3 regions of the Paenibacillus sp. BR1-192 genome follow, and region 2 is predicted to be linked to each of the others. Evidence: riboswitches for the same ligand, from Rfam matches in the RefSeq annotation. Region 2 holds a riboswitch; each other region holds the start of a gene.

Region 1 (5,628 bases), 510 kb from region 2:
CGATACCCCGGAATTTCAGCGGCTTCGCCGGGTCAGGCAGTTGGGCACTTCTTTCCTGACCTTTCATGGAGCTGAGCACAGCCGATTCTCCCATTCTCTTGGAGTCTATGAAATTACGAGAAGAATCATCTCTCAATTCGAACGGAGAGGGTATTCCGATTGGCCTGCCGAGGAACGGCAAGTTGCGCTCTGCGCAGCGCTGCTGCATGATGTGGGGCACGGACCTTTTTCGCATTCCATAGAAGAAGCTTTTCATATGAACCACGAGGATTGGACATGCCGGATCCTGCTCGGAGATACTTGCGTCAATCGGGTACTTCAGGAGCTCGGTGCCGATTTTCCCGAGAAGGTCGCCTCCGTTATTAACAAAACCTACGATAAGCCAATTGTCATGAATCTGGTCACTAGTCCGCTGGATGCAGACCGGATGGATTATTTGCTAAGGGATGCTTACTATACGGGAGTCAATTATGGAACGATTGATATCGACCGAATCTTGCGGATGCTGCGGCCGTACCGCGATCGGGTCGTCGTGAAGGAATCGGGCATGCACGCGGTGGAGGATTATCTCATGTCGCGGTATCAGATGTACTGGCAGGTGTATTTTCATCCCGTCACCCGAAGCTCCGAAATCATCCTGCGCCAAATCTTTCGCCGGGCCAAGGAGCTGCATGACCGTGGATATGCTTTCCGTTTCATGATCGAGCCGCTGCCTGCGCTGTTTTCGGGGAATATCGGCGTGAAACAATACCTGCGTCTTGATGAAGCCTTGATTCAAACGGCCTTTCTGCAATGGACGGAGGAGGAAGACCCGCTTCTTAGCGAATTATGCGGCCGTTTCATGCACCGAAAGCTCTACAAATATGTAGAAATCGACAACATCGATCTGGAAACCATCGACGGGATCCGCCAAGCGTTCCGCGCCGTGGGGCTGCAACCGGAATATGACCTGGAGATTGATTTTCCAACAGATCTTCCTTATGATAAGGTTCATTCCGATATGCCGCTTAACGAGAAACAGATTCTCCTTCTGGACCGGCATGACGAGCTGAGGGAAATCTCGGAGGTATCCGATATCGTACGCTCGATCAGCGGCATTCATAAAGGGCGGTACCATCTTTATTATCCGGAGGAGAAGGTGGGCCCGCTCCTGGGTCAAATGCCGGAGACGATAGCCGACGTTTTCAAACAACAGCATTAAATCAGGCAAAACAGGACAACCGTTAATCCCCTTGCATTCAACCAACTAATGGAAAATAGACGACATAGAAACGACAGGAAGGAGAGTGTGGATAGTATGCTGTTCGACACGCACACTCATATGGACGCTCCCCAATTCGACGAAGACCGGGAAGCTGCAATTCAGCGGGCGCTTGAAGCCGGCGTTACGCGGATGATCAATATCGGATTTAACCGGGAGACGATCCCGACCACGATGAAGCTGGCTGAGACTTATGATTTTATATATGCAGCGGTAGGCTGGCATCCTGTAGATGCGATCACCATGGAGGATCAGGACCTGGATTGGATCGCCTCTTTATGCAGTCACGAGAAAGTGGTGGCAATCGGGGAGATCGGCTTGGACTATCATTGGGATACGTCCCCCAAGGAAGTGCAGCACCGCGTGCTTCGGCGCCAGATCGGGCTTGCCCGGGAATTGAACATGCCCATTGTCATTCATAACCGGGATGCGCATGAAGATATCGTTAACATTTTGCGTGAGGAAAAAGCCTCCGAGGTCGGCGGTGTCATGCATTCCTTCTCCGGAAGCTGGGAAACGGCCAAAATGTGCCTGGATATGGGATTCCATATCTCGTTTGGGGGGCCGATTACGTTCAAGAATGCGAAGCAGCCCAAAGAGGTTTTGGCAAAGGTTCCGCTTGATCGATTATTGATCGAAACGGACGCGCCTTACCTGACACCTCATCCCTTCCGCGGGAAACGAAATGAGACCGCATATGTAAAATTGGTGGCGGAGGCGGCGGCCGAAATTAGAGGGTTGTCCTATGAGGAATTGGCCCAAATTACCACCAAAAATGCGCTGGAACGATTTGGTATTTAACGAAAACAAGAGCAAAAGCCATGAAAAAGGGAGCATTTTCGATTAATTAAAGTTTTTTAATCAGAAAAGGCGTTGATATTACAATATTTTAACCTTTTACTTGAGAAAATGTGGTTGAATGTCGCTTTACAACCTGCATACAAACAGGATATCATCTTTTCAGTGATAAGAAGCTGCGATGTGCAGATCGCAGCCGAATATTTCATGAACCGTCTCGCTTAATCTCCGAAATTCTGGAGAACGGGGGAACCGATACTGCGGTGCATACTGGTCTGGATGCACGAAGCTGTATTTGATTTCTTTTTCGGGTCTTTGGGGTGAATTTGAAGGATCTCGCCATGAGCGGGCATCCGGATATAGGGCGTCTCTCTTACGTCCGAACCCGACAGCTAACTCCGTAAGCGAAATAAGAGGGGAAATCTCGTGCATACCATTTCCATGATTTCATTCATCAGGAAGCCACGTTAGAGCCTCTAGTACTCTTTCAATGGCTTCTTTTATTTTTGAATAATGGAGACGGGTCCATCATACTCTTGGTAAACAGGAGGTGATGGCAGATGGACGGAAGACGGGAATTGACGCAGGGTGTAGATAGATAGCAGGGCGCCCTGTGAGAAAAATTGCTATAGTCACGTCAAATGCATTCATGCGTTTACCTAGACGGCGGGACTATGAAGGAGGATGGAATAGTGGGCATTTTTCAACCTGAAGAAACCCATGAATCACAATCATCCAGCATGTCTTACGCATTGAGATGGAAGCATGACAATTTGCGTCAACTGATGTTGCTCGGCGCCATGGGTGCCGTTACGGTATCACTTCTCATATCGTTGGTTGTACATGACCAGGCAGGCAAGGAAGTTCAGCTTGTCGTCGACGGCCGGGTCACTACGGTGGAAACACGTGGATCGTTGCTGCAGGAATTGCTGGATGAGCAAGCGATCACGTTGAGTCCCCAAGATCAAATTTCGATGCCCCTGAACGGCGCAATCCGGGACGGAGACCGAATTATTATTGACAGAGCTATTCCAGTCAACGTTACGGTAGGCAGCAAAACCAAAACCATATTTACATCCCAGGATACAGTTGATCATGTACTCAAAGAGGCTGGCGTTACGATCCAGGGTGAAGATATAGTACAACCGTCGCAAGACACGAAGCTGACCAGCAATATGAATATCCATGTCGTTCGCGTCACGAAGCAAAAAGTTAAGGAAACGGAAGACCGCGAATTCCGCGTGATCAAGACGGCCGATCCATCGCTTGAAAAGGGCGATAACCGCGTCATTCAGCGGGGCGAGTCTGGTCTTATGGTGAACCATTACGAGAAGGTCTACCACAATGGCAAGCTGGTTTCCAAGACTAAGGTCTCCCAACAAATCGAACGCAGAACGAAGGATAAAATCATTGCCGTAGGCACGAAAAAAGTGGAGAAGCCTGTTATCGTCCAGGCGGCAGCCACCGATGTAAAAGCTACACCGGCTAAATTGTCCGGCACGAAAAAAGTAACGACCGCCAAGGCTGTTGAGAACAACGTGGTTTCCCGCGCAGGCGTTGATTTTAAATACAAGAAGGTATTGAACAACGTGTCGATGACCGCGTATTCCGCCGAACAGCAAGGAATCGGTACGCGTACCGCATCCGGCACACGCGTTACGGAAGGTCGCACCATCGCCGTTGATCCTAATATCATCCCGATCGGATGGTGGGTTTACATCGAAGGCATCGGCTTCCGCCGTGCTGAAGATACGGGCGGCGCCATCAAAGGCAACAAAATCGATGTCTATTACGATTCGTTGAAATCGGCCATGAATTTCGGCCGGAAAAGCGGCCGCACCGTTTACGTGATCGGTCCGGTTAAACCTGAATTGAACTAGACGCATGAATTCCAATTTACTTTGCCATTCTAATGCTATACTATTTAGCTTATAATATATGATGATCAAGAAGAGGGAATATTTCCTCTTCTTTTGTTTTGTTAAGACCGGAGTAATCAAGGCTAAACGGGTTGAGCCTTAACGTTGTACAGGCCTGCTCTGCTTGGGAAGGAAGAGAACGAACGCATGATTAAAGAAGTGATTGTCGTGGAAGGCAGGGACGATACCGTTGCCATTAAACGGGCCGTAGAAGCCGACACGATCGAAACCGGCGGTTCAGCGATCAACAAACAAATCCTGAAGCGCATAGCGCTTGCCCAGGAGCGCAGAGGCGTTATCATATTGACGGATCCTGACCATGCGGGTGAACGAATCCGCAAAATCGTGGATCAGGGCGTACCCGGCTGCAAGCACGCCTTCATTCCGGAAGCGGATGCTACCCGGAAAGGGGATATCGGAGTGGAGAATGCCTCGCCAGAGGCGATACGGCGCGCGCTGGAGCGGGTCCACACGTCTTTTGAGGGTGCAGAGAGCCTGATCAGTTTGGAGGATATGCTGGAGGCAGGATTATCGGCTCACCCGGAGGCTGCGGCAAGACGGATGGCGATGGGTAATTTGCTGGGCATCGGATACTGCAACAGCAAGCAGTTCCATAAACGATTGGCCATGTTTCAAATATCGCGGGAAGAATTTCTGGCAGCACTTGCACAGCTGGAAGAAGGGGGCGTTTAGCTAATGAGTCGGATCGAGGATATATCAACACCAAGACGGACGAAGGAGATCATCTCGCGCCATGGATTCTCCTTCAAGAAGAGTCTAGGCCAGAACTTTCTCATCGATCAGAATATTTTGTATAAAATCGTGGAAGCTGCAGGACTGGATGAAGATAAAGGCGCGCTCGAGATCGGACCTGGCATCGGTGCACTGACGGAGAAGCTGGCGCAGACGGCAGGAACCGTCACCGCGGTCGAAATCGATCAGCGCCTGATTCCCATCCTAAGGGAAGTCCTGGAGCCCTACGGGAACGTGAGGGTTCATCATGGGGATGTGCTGAAGGTGGATCTTCATGAGCTGTTCCGTCAGGATTTCGCGGACGTATCGAAGGTAAGCGTGGTTGCCAATCTGCCGTATTACGTGACGACGCCGATTCTCATGAAGCTGCTGGAGGAGAAGCTGCCGCTGGAGAACATCGTGGTGATGATTCAGAAGGAAGTGGCCGAACGGATGGCCGCTGCACCGGGAAGCAAGGATTACGGAAGTCTCAGCATTGCCGTTCAATACTACAGCGAGCCTAAGCTGGTCTGCATCGTGCCGCACACGGTGTTCATTCCGCAGCCGAACGTCGAGTCGGCCGTGATTCGCCTGGCGGTCCGGGAACAGCCGCCCGTCCGCGTGGAAGATGAACGATTCTTCTTCGAGGTGGTCCAGGCTTCATTTGCACAGCGACGGAAGACGATTGCCAACAATTTGAAGAGCCGGTTCTTCCCGGGTGAGGGACGTGAACGGCTGGAGCAGCTGCTGCAGGAAGCAGGGATCGAGCCTTCACGGCGCGGAGAGACGCTTAGCATTGAGGAGTATGCGCGGCTTAGCAACGTGCTGTTCGGCGCCAATATCCGTTGACGCAGCCGTTCAGGGAGTCTCTGGAGCTTACGGATGGCCTCCGCGCGATAAATTGGCGCTGAACAAGAA
Region 2 (5,628 bases):
GAAATGTTTCAACGACTAGCTGCTGGGGAAACACCCGAGGCACTAGCCAAAGAGACCGATGCCGAGAAGAGAACACTTGAAGGCTGGAATACGATTGTCAAAAAACAAGGTAACCTCAGTCAAAAGCCAGAGGCAGAAGAACTACATAGATTAAAAGAAGAAATTTCCGAGCTCAAAAAGGAAAATATTGATCTATTAGAGAAGTGTAAAATGGTTGAAAAAGAGTGGAACTTCTCTAAAGGAGAAATTGAGTTCCTTTCGAACATGTGCGTAGCGTGGCAAGAAAGGTATCAATCACTTCTTATTAAATACAACGAAGACCGCGCCCAATAAGGATGGCGGTCTTTTTCTTCGTTTATATTCGCTTGAACATCAAAGTATCCCGCGATTAATGAACAATTTTCGCAATGTTATATAACTCGGCAACTAACTCCTTGCAAACGCACGATCACTTGGGTAGATTTGGATTATCGTAATACACCGTCATAAATTGACGTGAATATTAATCCTATCGCGCATTATCAATCTCGTTTCTAACGTGGGAATAGCGTAGTGACGACGTTTATAGCCTTCCGCAAGCATACTGCGGATGAACGATCAAGCAGCGCTTGCGCAGGACGGCTACCGTATCCGGTGTTATATGCCTTACGGAACGATGTGGTACCCGTATTTCACCCGGCGCCTGGCGGAGAAGCCCGCCAACCTGATGATGGTGCTCAAAAATATGTTCAAGTGAGCGGGATCCGATTGCAGAACCCCGTCAAAATGCCTGGTGAAATAAGTGGCTTTTTGACGGGGTTCTTCATGGTTTCAAAAAACATCAGGCTGCTTAGAAGTGCCCAATCCAAAGGAAACGGGGACAGTGGCTCTCTGTAGCTGCTGTCCCTAGAAATGATAATACGCCTCCGAGCAATTCATAAGGAAGGAGCGCTCCAGCGGCAGTCCGCCTAACCGCTCTCGGGTGATGTGCCGATGCAGGTTGATCTCCAGATCGGCGAGGGCCGATACAGCAAGTTGCATCCGTGCGGGTCCCCACTGCTGCTGCTTTCGGGCATAGCGAATGGCCTCAGTCACGGACATGCCTCTCAGCCTTGAGAAGACGGATGCCCAGCGGACCAGGTCCGAAAATTCTCTCGTGCTTGGCAGGGCATATTCGACATATCCTGCCGCGTCTTTGCAGCTGACTTTGAACAAGCCGCAGTTCCAGCCATGATCGCTCCATGGGATAAAGCGTTCGGCCGAGCCCCGGTCGAAACGAAATATCTCCATATGGCCGATAGTCTCTTCACCTAATGCAGGCACTGCGGTTTCGATGACGGGTGTAAGCGCTGCCTCGATGAGTTTCGTCATGATTTGATCTACGCTCCTTTATAAGAATGTTATATGCACGGCAAATAGGCCTGGTGAGCAGAGAAACCCCGCTCTCCAGGCCTATTTATGGTTAGAGCCCCAATTCCGGCGGCCGCTATGCCAAAGCTTGGATGGTATTCTCTCTCAACAACGCGCCTACGAGGTTAGCTGACGGATTCGGACTGAGAGCACCCTACCGCTGGGCCCTTCGATCCTAGGCGCAGCGGATTCACCCCATTCACCAATCGAAGACTGGTGACTTTGGTTCCCCCGTCTCCCGGTCTGTCGGGAGCTCGGCGTATCACGTGTTTCGAATAGATGGATGAATCATACGCCGGAGGAAACGAAAAGTAAATGACCGTATGGGACGAATAGATTCCGAAATGTGATGAAAACGGTAAAAGAAAACGCGTACAATCGGCCGTGTCATCTATTATCGTGGCAAAATCTCGGTATCTCGTTGGATTGCGATAAATAAGAGAAAACAAGAGAAATACATAGTATAGAGCAGTATTCGGAAGATAAAGACGAAATACTGCTTGGTTCCTGTTCGACATAACGCCAGATGTGTTTTTGCTCACATTTACATCCTGCAGGGCCGGACGTATGATACGAACTATGAATTGACGGTCATCAACGACCAAGGCATACGGGCAGCCGTTTCATGAAGGTCTAAAGGCAGTGTGAGAGCTGCCCCTAAGCCTTTATGGATCGATGGCGAAGGCACCATGGGCCTTGCTGAGATTTGAAGGTAGAGGCGACTCTCACCGCGTGAACCTCCTGTTGCTGTGCTGTTATGCCCAGTCTGGATGACAAGTCAATGGCTAATAGAATAACATGCTACTCGTTTTTAATTTTCGCTGAGTCCTTGAATGGAAAAGGAACGGGGGAACCAGTCGGGAGATGAACCTGATCTCTCTGGGGTGAATCCTGTAGACAAGATAACGGTCTATGGGTAGGGCGACTCTCACGCCCGAATCCGTCAGCTAACCTCGTAAGCGTATCGAGAGAGGCAACGATTGTCGTGGACTTGGGCCACGGTGTATTTCACCGTGTCCTGTAAGAAGCCTGCGGGAAGAGTTCTTCTCTTTCCGCAGGCTTCTTTGTTGTTGCCTTCTCTTTCTGACCTTAGGAGGAGAAACGAAGATGGAGAAACCACAGGAATTCATCCTGGTATCCGCGCCGAACAAGGCCGGGGAGGAATTCGTCCGCCAGCTGATTCACAAACGTGTTCCGTTTGCGGCTATAGCCAACAACCGGGCTGAGCAGCAGAGGCTGCGAGAACTGGGCTGCAAACCCATCATTTTGATTGATACAAGAGACGAGCAGACCTGGATCATTCCCGAGTTTCCCGTCAGCAAGGTGTTTCTGTTCGAAAGCAGCTTGAATCTGTGCTGCCGCTACTTGCGGATCTGCCGGACATGGACCTCGGAGTCGATTTACGTGATCACCCATTCCGGCAATCCGCGCTTGATATACAAAGGGCTGGGTGCCGATGTGGTGCTTCATACGAATCATCATCAGGTGTCCTTTCTGATGGCATCCGTTATGAGCTAAGCGTTTGGACTGACGCCACAAGAGTTAGGGGAGGTTACATTCATGCAGGATTTAGTTATGGTGCTCATTTTGGGAGGAACCTACGGACTGCTCATGCTGTTTATGTCCTGGTGCGGGCGCGTGGTTTCGGAACCGGAGGCTGATCAGCCGTGATGATCATGTTGATATTCACGATTTTTATTTTTCTCTATTTGATTTATGCGCTGATTCACCCTGAAAAATTCTAGGGAAACGGCTGAAGGAGGAAGGCATTCGTCATGGGCATTTTACAAATTGCCATCGTTATACTCGTTCTGGTGCTGCTGGTCAAGCCGCTGGGAACTTATCTATATCAGGTGTTTCGTTATGAAAGCAATGGTACGGACAGATGGTTCTCCTGGGCGGAGAAACCGATCTTTGCTCTGATCGGCTTGAAAGAACGCAAGGGGATGACATGGAAAGGATATGCCGTCAGCTTTGTGTTAACGAATATCGTGCTGGTTGCGGCGGGCTACTTGATTCTGCGGCTGCAAAAAGTGCTGCCGTTGAACCCGAACGGCATCGGCCATATGGAACCGACCTTGTCGTTCAATACGATGATCAGCTTTATGACCAATACGAATCTTCAGCATTACAGCGGCGAGTCGGGATTGTCTTATCTGGCCCAGATGGCCGTCATTACGATGATGATGTTTACGTCCGCAGCGACCGGGCTGTGCGTGGCGATTGCTTTTATCCGGGCGGTGACCAGCAAGGGCACGACCGTCGGCAACTTTTTTGAGGACTTCGTTAAGGCGCATACCCGGGTATTCATTCCGGCTGCTTTCATCATTGCGATGGTGCTGGTGGCGCTGCAGGTGCCGCAGACCCTGAAGCCTACGCTCAGCGTCACGACGCTGGAAGGAAGCGAGCAGCAAATAGCGGTGGGTCCGGTAGCCGCGCTCGAATCGATCAAGCATCTGGGCACCAATGGGGGCGGTTTTATGGGGGCCAACTCGGCGCATCCGTTCGAGAACCCGTCCCCGCTGACCAATGTGATCGAGATTCTGTCCATGTGGAGTCTCGGGGCGGCGCTTCCTTACACATTTGGTTTGTTCGCGAAGAGCCGTAAGCAGGGCTGGATCATATTCTCGGTAATGATGACCTTGTTTATCGGCTTCCTGTCCTTGAACTATGCCGCGGAAACCAACGGCAACCCGGCATTAAACCAGCTGGGCATCGACGCCTCGCAAGGCAGCATGGAGGGCAAGGAGGTCCGGTTCGGGATCGCCCAATCCTCCCTGTTTACGACGGTGACAACCGCGGCCACGACCGGGTCGGTCAACAACATGCATGATACGCTCACGCCGCTCGGCGGGATTACGCCGCTGTCCCTGATGATGCTGAATTCCGTTTTTGGCGGAAAAGGCGTCGGGCTGATGAATATGCTCATGTACGCGATCCTGGCGGTGTTCCTGGCCGGTCTTATGGTTGGCCGTACCCCCGAATTTCTCGGCAGAAAAATCGAGGCCCGGGAGATGAAGCTGATCGCGATTGTCATTCTGGTACACCCATTGATCATCCTTGCTCCGACGGCGCTCGCGCTCATGACGGATGCGGGACAGGCGGGCATTGCCCATTCGGGCTTTCACGGCATCTCGCAGGTGCTTTACGAATACACGTCATCCGCCGCCAATAACGGCTCCGGGTTTGAGGGCCTTGCGGATAACACGCCGTTCTGGAACATCAGCACCGGACTGGTCATGCTGATCGGGCGCTATATTTCGATGATTGCCCTGCTGGCGGTAGGCGGCTCTCTGATGCGGAAGCAGTGGGTTCCCGAGACGCTCGGAACGTTCCGGACAGATAATAAGCTTTTTGCCGGCATTCTCATCGCGGTGGTCCTGATCATCGGTGCTTTGACCTTCCTGCCTGTGCTGGTGCTGGGACCGATTGCCGAGCATCTGACGATTCGTTAAATAGAAAAGGTGGCCTATTACCATGAATAATACGAGAAAAAAAGCGATGTCCCAAGAGATGGTCCGTCAGGCGCTGAAGGACAGCTTCACGAAGCTGAATCCCGTCCTGATGATGAGAAATCCGGTCATGTTTGTCGTGGAGGCCGGGACTCTGGTTGTGCTGCTTATGACGATATTTCCGTCCTATTTCGGTACCGAGGGCAGTATCGGATTTAACCTGACCGTATTCGTCATCCTGCTGTTCACGCTGCTGTTCGCAAACTTCGCAGAGGCGCTTGCCGAAGGGCGCGGCAAGGCGCAGGCCGATTCCCTTAAGCAGTCGAAGCAGGAAATGACGGCTCGCAAAGTGATGGAGAACGGCGGGGTACAATCCGTGTCGTCCACGGCTCTGCGCAAAGGAGATATCGTGATGGTCGCGCAGGGCGAGATGATTCCCGGGGACGGGGAAGTGATTGCGGGCCTTGCATCCGTTGACGAATCGGCGATTACGGGGGAATCCGCCCCCGTCATTAAAGAAGCCGGCGGCGATTTCAGCTCGGTCACGGGGGGACCCGGGTTGTCAGCGATACGATCCGCATCCGGATTACAAGCGATCCGGGGGAATCGTTTATCGACCGGATGATCTCGCTGGTCGAAGGGGCCTCCCGGCAGAAGACGCCAAACGAAATTGCGCTGAATACGCTGTTGATCGTCTTAACGCTGATCTTCCTGATCGTGGTTGTGACGCTGGCACCGATCGCGAAGTATCTTGGCATCGAGTTGACCGTTCCGGTGCTGATCTCGC
Region 3 (5,628 bases), 3.2 Mb from region 2:
GCATTATTTATCCCATCTGTTCAAAAAAGAAGTCGGCGATTCCCCCTTCAATTACTTGATATCCCGCCGGATTGAAGAGGCCAAGCGCCTGCTGGCGGATTCCGAAATGCCGGTGCATGAGGTTGCTTCCCAAGTCGGCTACGGCAACGACAAGTATTTCTCGATGTTATTCAAGAAAATTACCGGTCAAACGCCAAGCTCGTTCCGGGAACAGAGCAAAATGGCCGTGGAGTGAAGGAATTTTCGTTTGTTTTCCTTTCAATAAAGCAGGCAGCCGCAATGGTACGGCTGCCTGCTTTATATATATTACAGTTATATGTCCTTCTATATCGTCAAAAGTATGGAGCATGCTTGATTTTGACGGGGCCGACCGTTTCGATCCTGCTCTGGCATCCGAGACGGTACCCCTCTTCGATTTCTTCCGGATCCAGGCGCCGTTCTTCGGCCAGATTGGGTTCGGACAGATACTCGATTCCCTCCACCACCATGCAGCGGCAGCGCGCACATGTCCCTCTTTTGCAAAAAGAGTTCCAATCCACCTCATTCCGCTCGGCCAAGTCAAGCACCGTCATGCCCAGAACAGGGGCCACGCTGCGCTGAACCTCGCGGCCCGTAAGCTCGATGATTCGGTCCGGCACGGCTTCCATTCTCTCTTCCGCTGCCGGGAGCGACGATTTCTCTCCGCTGTTCCCGCTCTTTTTGTTTTTCCAGAATTTAAACACGCCTTTATCCCCCTATGCATGTACAATCATCAGGTTATGTAGGAATTCCTTCAATTATTATACTGGAAAGTTTAAAAAATCAACATCCCTACTCTTATCGATTCTATGACATCATGCGATTGGAACTCTATGAAAATTTTGCTATACTAGCGTATGCTAGAGCAAATTCCATATTCTATGAGAATCATTCTATTATTTTATTGGGTTGGAGGGAAAACAATAGCATGCTGCATAAACCATTAGGAAAAACAGCCGTCGCTGCCGTTCTTGCCTTATCTCTGCTCGGAACCGCTCCCCATATCGGCCAGGTACAGGCTGCGCCTGACATTTCGGTAAAGCTGGATGACGTTGCGCTTACATTCGATGCAGCTCCCAGGATAGACAAAGGGGTTACTTACGTGCCGTTCCGGACGGTCGGTGAAGCGCTGGGCATTCAAATCACGTGGAACAGCAAGACGCAAACGGTGAAGGCCATTGGCGAGGTGAAAGGTCAAACGACGGAAGTGCTGCTTCAAGTCGGAAGCACGAGCGCAACCGTCAACGGTAAAAAAGTGAAGCTGGCCGCTCCCCCTGTCCAACGGGAAGGTCGCGTTCTGATTCCGCTCAGCTCGTTCAGCAGCCAATTCGGCGTCAATGTCGGCTGGAATCAGGCGACTCGCACGGTCTCCCTCGTGTCGCCGCAGCGCGAAATGCATCTAAGAGCCTTTTATGCTTTGCAATCTTTCCAAGAGCGGGATCTCGTAGCATCCATGAATTCAGTCGCCTTCGGCTGGAGCCGCATTGATCGGGAAGGTCAGTTTACGCTTCAAGGCGACGAGTATCGTCTGCCTGCGGCGGCCGGCGACGTGACTCCGCAATCGATTGTTGCGGATGCAGCGGATCGGGAGATTAAACCGTACCTTATGGTTTACGCTTTGGACGGAAACGGCGAATTAACCAAAGTCCTCAGCGACAGCAGCCTTCGCCAAAAGTCCATTGAGGGCATCACGACCGCGGTGGCGGATAACGGATTCGGCGGCGTGGTGCTTGATTTCGAAGGGCTCGGTTTTAAACTGGATGCCGCGAAGCAGCAGAAGCTGCTTAATGATTACGTCAAGCAATTGAAAGCGGCATTGCCGAGCGACATTGCTCTGTCCTTAGCCGTTCCGCCATTGAACAGCGCCTATAAAGGCTATGATTACAAGACGCTGGCCTCCCTTGCCGATGATCTCATCGTCATGGCGTATCAGTACAATCCGGTTGGCACCAAAGCCCAGGTTCCTGAACCCAACAGTCTGGTGGACCAAGCCATTCAGCAGGCACTTCAGGCAGGCGTTCCTAAGCAGAAGCTCCTGCTCGGCATCAGCTTAAGCAGCGAAACCGCCACATCCGTCGACGATAAGCTCGGCTTGGCCAAGCGCTATGGTCTGAAAGGTGCCGCCTTCTGGCGTCTGGGCTTGTTCCGTTCCTATAATAATGGCATGGAAGCCGCCGTGAATGCCTCTGTCGTAAAGGAATAATCTAGTGAATCCTTTCGCAGAATCCCAAATTATAATCTTCTATAAAAAAGAAAGCCTGACAAGATCATCTCTTGTCAGGCTTTCCGGTTATGTATCGAACTCTAAACTGCTTATTCCAATTAGCTCGCGCTTCCTACCAGTTTAGCATAGTTCTCTTGACTCAATACACGGCGCGCCGTTACATAACGCGGTTCGTAATAGGAGTCGCTAAGCTTGCTGATTCTTACGCCCTTGCTGCTGGAAGCATGCGCAAATTGTCCATCTCCAATGTAAACGCCCGCATGGGAAATGCCGCTTCCGCTTGTATTGAAGAATACCAAATCTCCGACTCTCAGGTCCTCGCGATCCACATGAACCCCGGCTTTAGCCTGACTCTGGGATGTGCGCGGAAGATCCATGTCGAAATTTCTAAACATATACAGAATAAATCCGGAGCAATCAAATCCGCTTGTCGTTGTTCCGCCCCATTTATAAGGCGTTCCTACCAATTGCTTCACTTGATGCTGAAAATTCGGTTGTTGATCAGCATAAGCTGATACGGCACCTGAAGAAAAAATAATTGCAGACCCAAGCAATGTGATGACAAATTTCTTCAAAATATGTTCTCTCCTTCGATGCCTACGGAGTTAGCTAAGGGTTCGGTTGAAGGTTCCCTATACTCTCTATGGTACAAGAATAATTCACCCAAGACGGTTCCCCCGTTTTCACAAACGAAATTCGGCAAAATTCATTAACATTTTGTAACCTTCTCTTAATATAGTATACAAGCAAGGATGCTGTCAATAATATCCTAGAAATCTATCACTATATGTTAATCAATGTCGTATAGGCTGAAAATTTTCATGTTTTTTCATTATGCCATCTCGTTTACTCATGACAATTATGTAACACTCCATCGAACCTCCGGCGACGTTTTGTTAACGGGCATGCAACTTTTTTGCAGTTCGGAACGTTTACATATTCAGACAAGAAATCAAAGAGGTGATCCTTCGCTTATGAGTCAAATCACGATGGCTGAAGCTTTGGCAGTCCGGGCAGCAATCAACCGTCTCATGAATCAATTGATGTCGGAACGCTTGAACAACAGCAGCACGATCATTGAAAAAGGGGAAACGGCGGAGTATCCTGCTCGCAGCGTGGATGCCATTACGGAAGAGATCGAAGCCGCCGCAGCGGATTACAGAAAGCTGGATCTGCTGATGGCAATCTCCAACACGACGCAGACCATTAGTTGGAACGGCTCCGACATGACCATCATGGAGGCGATCGAGCTCGCCAAACAAATGCGCAGCGATATCGGACAGCTTGCCCATCTCGGCTCCCGCAAGAAGCTGGAGCGCCAGAGCGGACGGGGAAGCGGAGATGGCGCCGTAACGCTGTTTAACGTGGCCCTATACGATCCGGAAGCTTATCAGGCGCAGGCGCGCAAGAAGGAACGCGAAGTGACCAGGCTCTCCTCACTGATCGAGCATGCCAACCATACGAGCATGATTACGTTCGACGCATCAAAATACATGGAGTAGCGGAATCCGCCGGCTCCAAGCCTGCAGGCCGCCTCGCGTGCGGGTTTGGAGCCGGCGGATTCCGTCGGCGGGCGGGAAAGTGCGGGCAACCGCTTATTGTTTGTCGGATACAAACAAACCTAATAGGAAACCAAAAACTCGACTCCAGTGAAAACGGATGACGGCTTACGGTTTACGCCTATCACCTGTCACAAGTTACGGACTTCGCTTACGCAAATATGATCGCTCCGTTTCCCGCTCTCTTCATGAATAATCAGAAAGCCGCCCTTGAGGGCGGCTTTTGTTGCCTTTTCTTTACGAATGTATTATTGGAACAAGGCTGCGGCTCCCACCAGGCCAACATCGTCCCGCAGTCCCGCAGGAACGATCTCGTAGGTTCCTAAATAAGACGGCATGACCAGCTTATCCGTCATTTCCCGAAGCTGCGGGAAAAGGAGCTCGCCTGCTCTGCTCACACCCCCGCCAACCACGATGCGATCGGGGTTGAAGCTGTGAATGACGTTAACCAGTCCAAGCGCCATGTAATAAACGGCACGATCGATGACCTCCACTGCGACGGGGTCATGAAGACGTTTAGCCTCGAATACATGCCTGGCGTTCACGCCTCCATCGGCTGCGGCCAGTTCAGAAATAACGCTGGTCTGGGTAAGCATCCGCTGGGATGCTGCCAGGCCGATGGCCGTTCCTGAAGCAAACACCTCCCAGCAGCCATGGCTGCCGCAATTGCACTGCGGACCGCTGGGATCAATGATATGATGCCCAAGCTCCCCTGCAAAGGAATTGCTGCCCAGAAACAGCTTGCCATCCAGCACGATGCCTGAACCGATGCCTGTGCTGAGCGTCACGTAAACCATGTTCGTCGACCCTCGGCCGGCACCTCTTACATATTCGCCCCATGCGGCTGCATTGGCATCATTCAGCACTTGTACTTCCGTATTCAGATCTCGTTCCATCCAGGCTTTGAGCGGGACGTTGGTCCATTCCGGCAAATTCGTGCCGTGAATGACAATGCCCTCCCGGCTGTTAACCGTTCCCGGCGAAGCCATGCCTACGCCTCGAAGCGGGTGGCCGCCCGACACGCTGCGAATCATGTTCGTAATTCTCGCGACCACTTCCTCGGCCGTACGCGCTCCGGCTGTCTCCATTTGCTCCCGGTTCAGCAGCTGTCCTTCGGAATCAAAGAGCGCTGCCGCGATCTTCGTACCCCCAAGGTCAACGCCAACCACAAATTCTTGCTGTTTATTCAATTCGGTTTGCAATTTTTGTTCACCTGTTTCCGATAGGTTTGCTACTTCTATTGATGTAAGCTGTCAGCCAATGATCGCAGCTCAACCGGATCAATGGGCTTCAGCCCTGATCGGCCATACCGGACAGCGGAGCCGAAATGAACCTCGCTCACGCCGGTCTGGTCGATGAAATCGCGTATGATTTCCCACTTCAGGCCTTTCCCGGCCAATATCTTAAGCCCGCTGCCTGCGGCTTGTTCCACAAGCTCGCGAATCCTCGGGATCGCTTGCGGTGCCGGCTGCGGTCCTCCCGACGTCAAGACGCGGGTGACGGCCGGATATTTCTGCAACGTACGCAGCCCTTCGAATTGATCCTCCAATTCATCAAAAGCCCGGTGGAATGTCACCTGCATATCGCCCGTCCATTCCAGCATTTGGGCCAATGCGGCCTCGTCGATCTTTCCTTCCGGAGTCAGCATGCCAAGGACCACGCCAGCCGCACCCGCCTTGCGGATCGCCTTAACCTCCGCAACCATGGTTGCTATATCCAGCGCGTTATACACAAAGGATCTGCTATGGGGCCTTACCATCACATGGACCGGAATCCGAACGGCTTTCACGACCTCTTCCACGAGACCGATGCCCGGCGTGAGCCCGC

Evidence for each region. A riboswitch is a leader RNA that binds a small molecule or an ion and turns the genes downstream of it on or off. The one in region 2 is predicted to bind cyclic di-AMP.
Region 1: linked by a shared signal. The riboswitch ahead of P0X86_RS32855 (resuscitation-promoting factor) and the one ahead of P0X86_RS02030 (hypothetical protein) in region 2 are both predicted to bind cyclic di-AMP.
Region 3: linked by a shared signal. The riboswitch ahead of P0X86_RS20005 (C40 family peptidase) and the one ahead of P0X86_RS02030 (hypothetical protein) in region 2 are both predicted to bind cyclic di-AMP.

What each region holds. Positions count from the first base shown of each region.
Region 1 covers NZ_CP120718.1:7,153,965-7,159,592, forward strand. Annotated here, with positions in the region: gene P0X86_RS32845 (HD domain-containing protein) at 1-1,201, shown strand, start outside; gene P0X86_RS32850 (TatD family hydrolase) at 1,298-2,062, shown strand; cyclic di-AMP (ydaO/yuaA leader) riboswitch at 2,268-2,482, shown strand; gene P0X86_RS32855 (resuscitation-promoting factor) at 2,752-3,939, shown strand; gene rnmV (ribonuclease M5) at 4,126-4,671, shown strand; gene rsmA (16S rRNA (adenine(1518)-N(6)/adenine(1519)-N(6))-dimethyltransferase RsmA) at 4,675-5,559, shown strand.
Region 2 covers NZ_CP120718.1:461,775-467,402, forward strand. Annotated here, with positions in the region: gene P0X86_RS02015 (transposase) at 1-333, shown strand, start outside; partial or broken gene P0X86_RS02020 (proline dehydrogenase) at 584-736, shown strand; gene P0X86_RS02025 (hypothetical protein) at 886-1,350, opposite strand; cyclic di-AMP (ydaO/yuaA leader) riboswitch at 1,487-1,659, opposite strand; cyclic di-AMP (ydaO/yuaA leader) riboswitch at 2,199-2,367, shown strand; gene P0X86_RS02030 (hypothetical protein) at 2,497-2,907, shown strand; gene P0X86_RS33255 (potassium-transporting ATPase subunit F) at 3,066-3,134, shown strand; gene kdpA (potassium-transporting ATPase subunit KdpA) at 3,165-4,844, shown strand; partial or broken gene kdpB (potassium-transporting ATPase subunit KdpB) at 4,867-5,628, shown strand, end outside.
Region 3 covers NZ_CP120718.1:4,496,184-4,501,811, forward strand. Annotated here, with positions in the region: gene P0X86_RS19990 (AraC family transcriptional regulator) at 1-235, shown strand, start outside; gene P0X86_RS19995 (2Fe-2S iron-sulfur cluster-binding protein) at 333-722, opposite strand; gene P0X86_RS20000 (stalk domain-containing protein) at 947-2,221, shown strand; gene P0X86_RS20005 (C40 family peptidase) at 2,341-2,817, opposite strand; cyclic di-AMP (ydaO/yuaA leader) riboswitch at 2,821-2,954, opposite strand; gene P0X86_RS20010 (hypothetical protein) at 3,217-3,744, shown strand; gene P0X86_RS20015 (ROK family protein) at 4,050-5,003, opposite strand; gene P0X86_RS20020 (copper homeostasis protein CutC) at 5,039-5,628, opposite strand, start outside.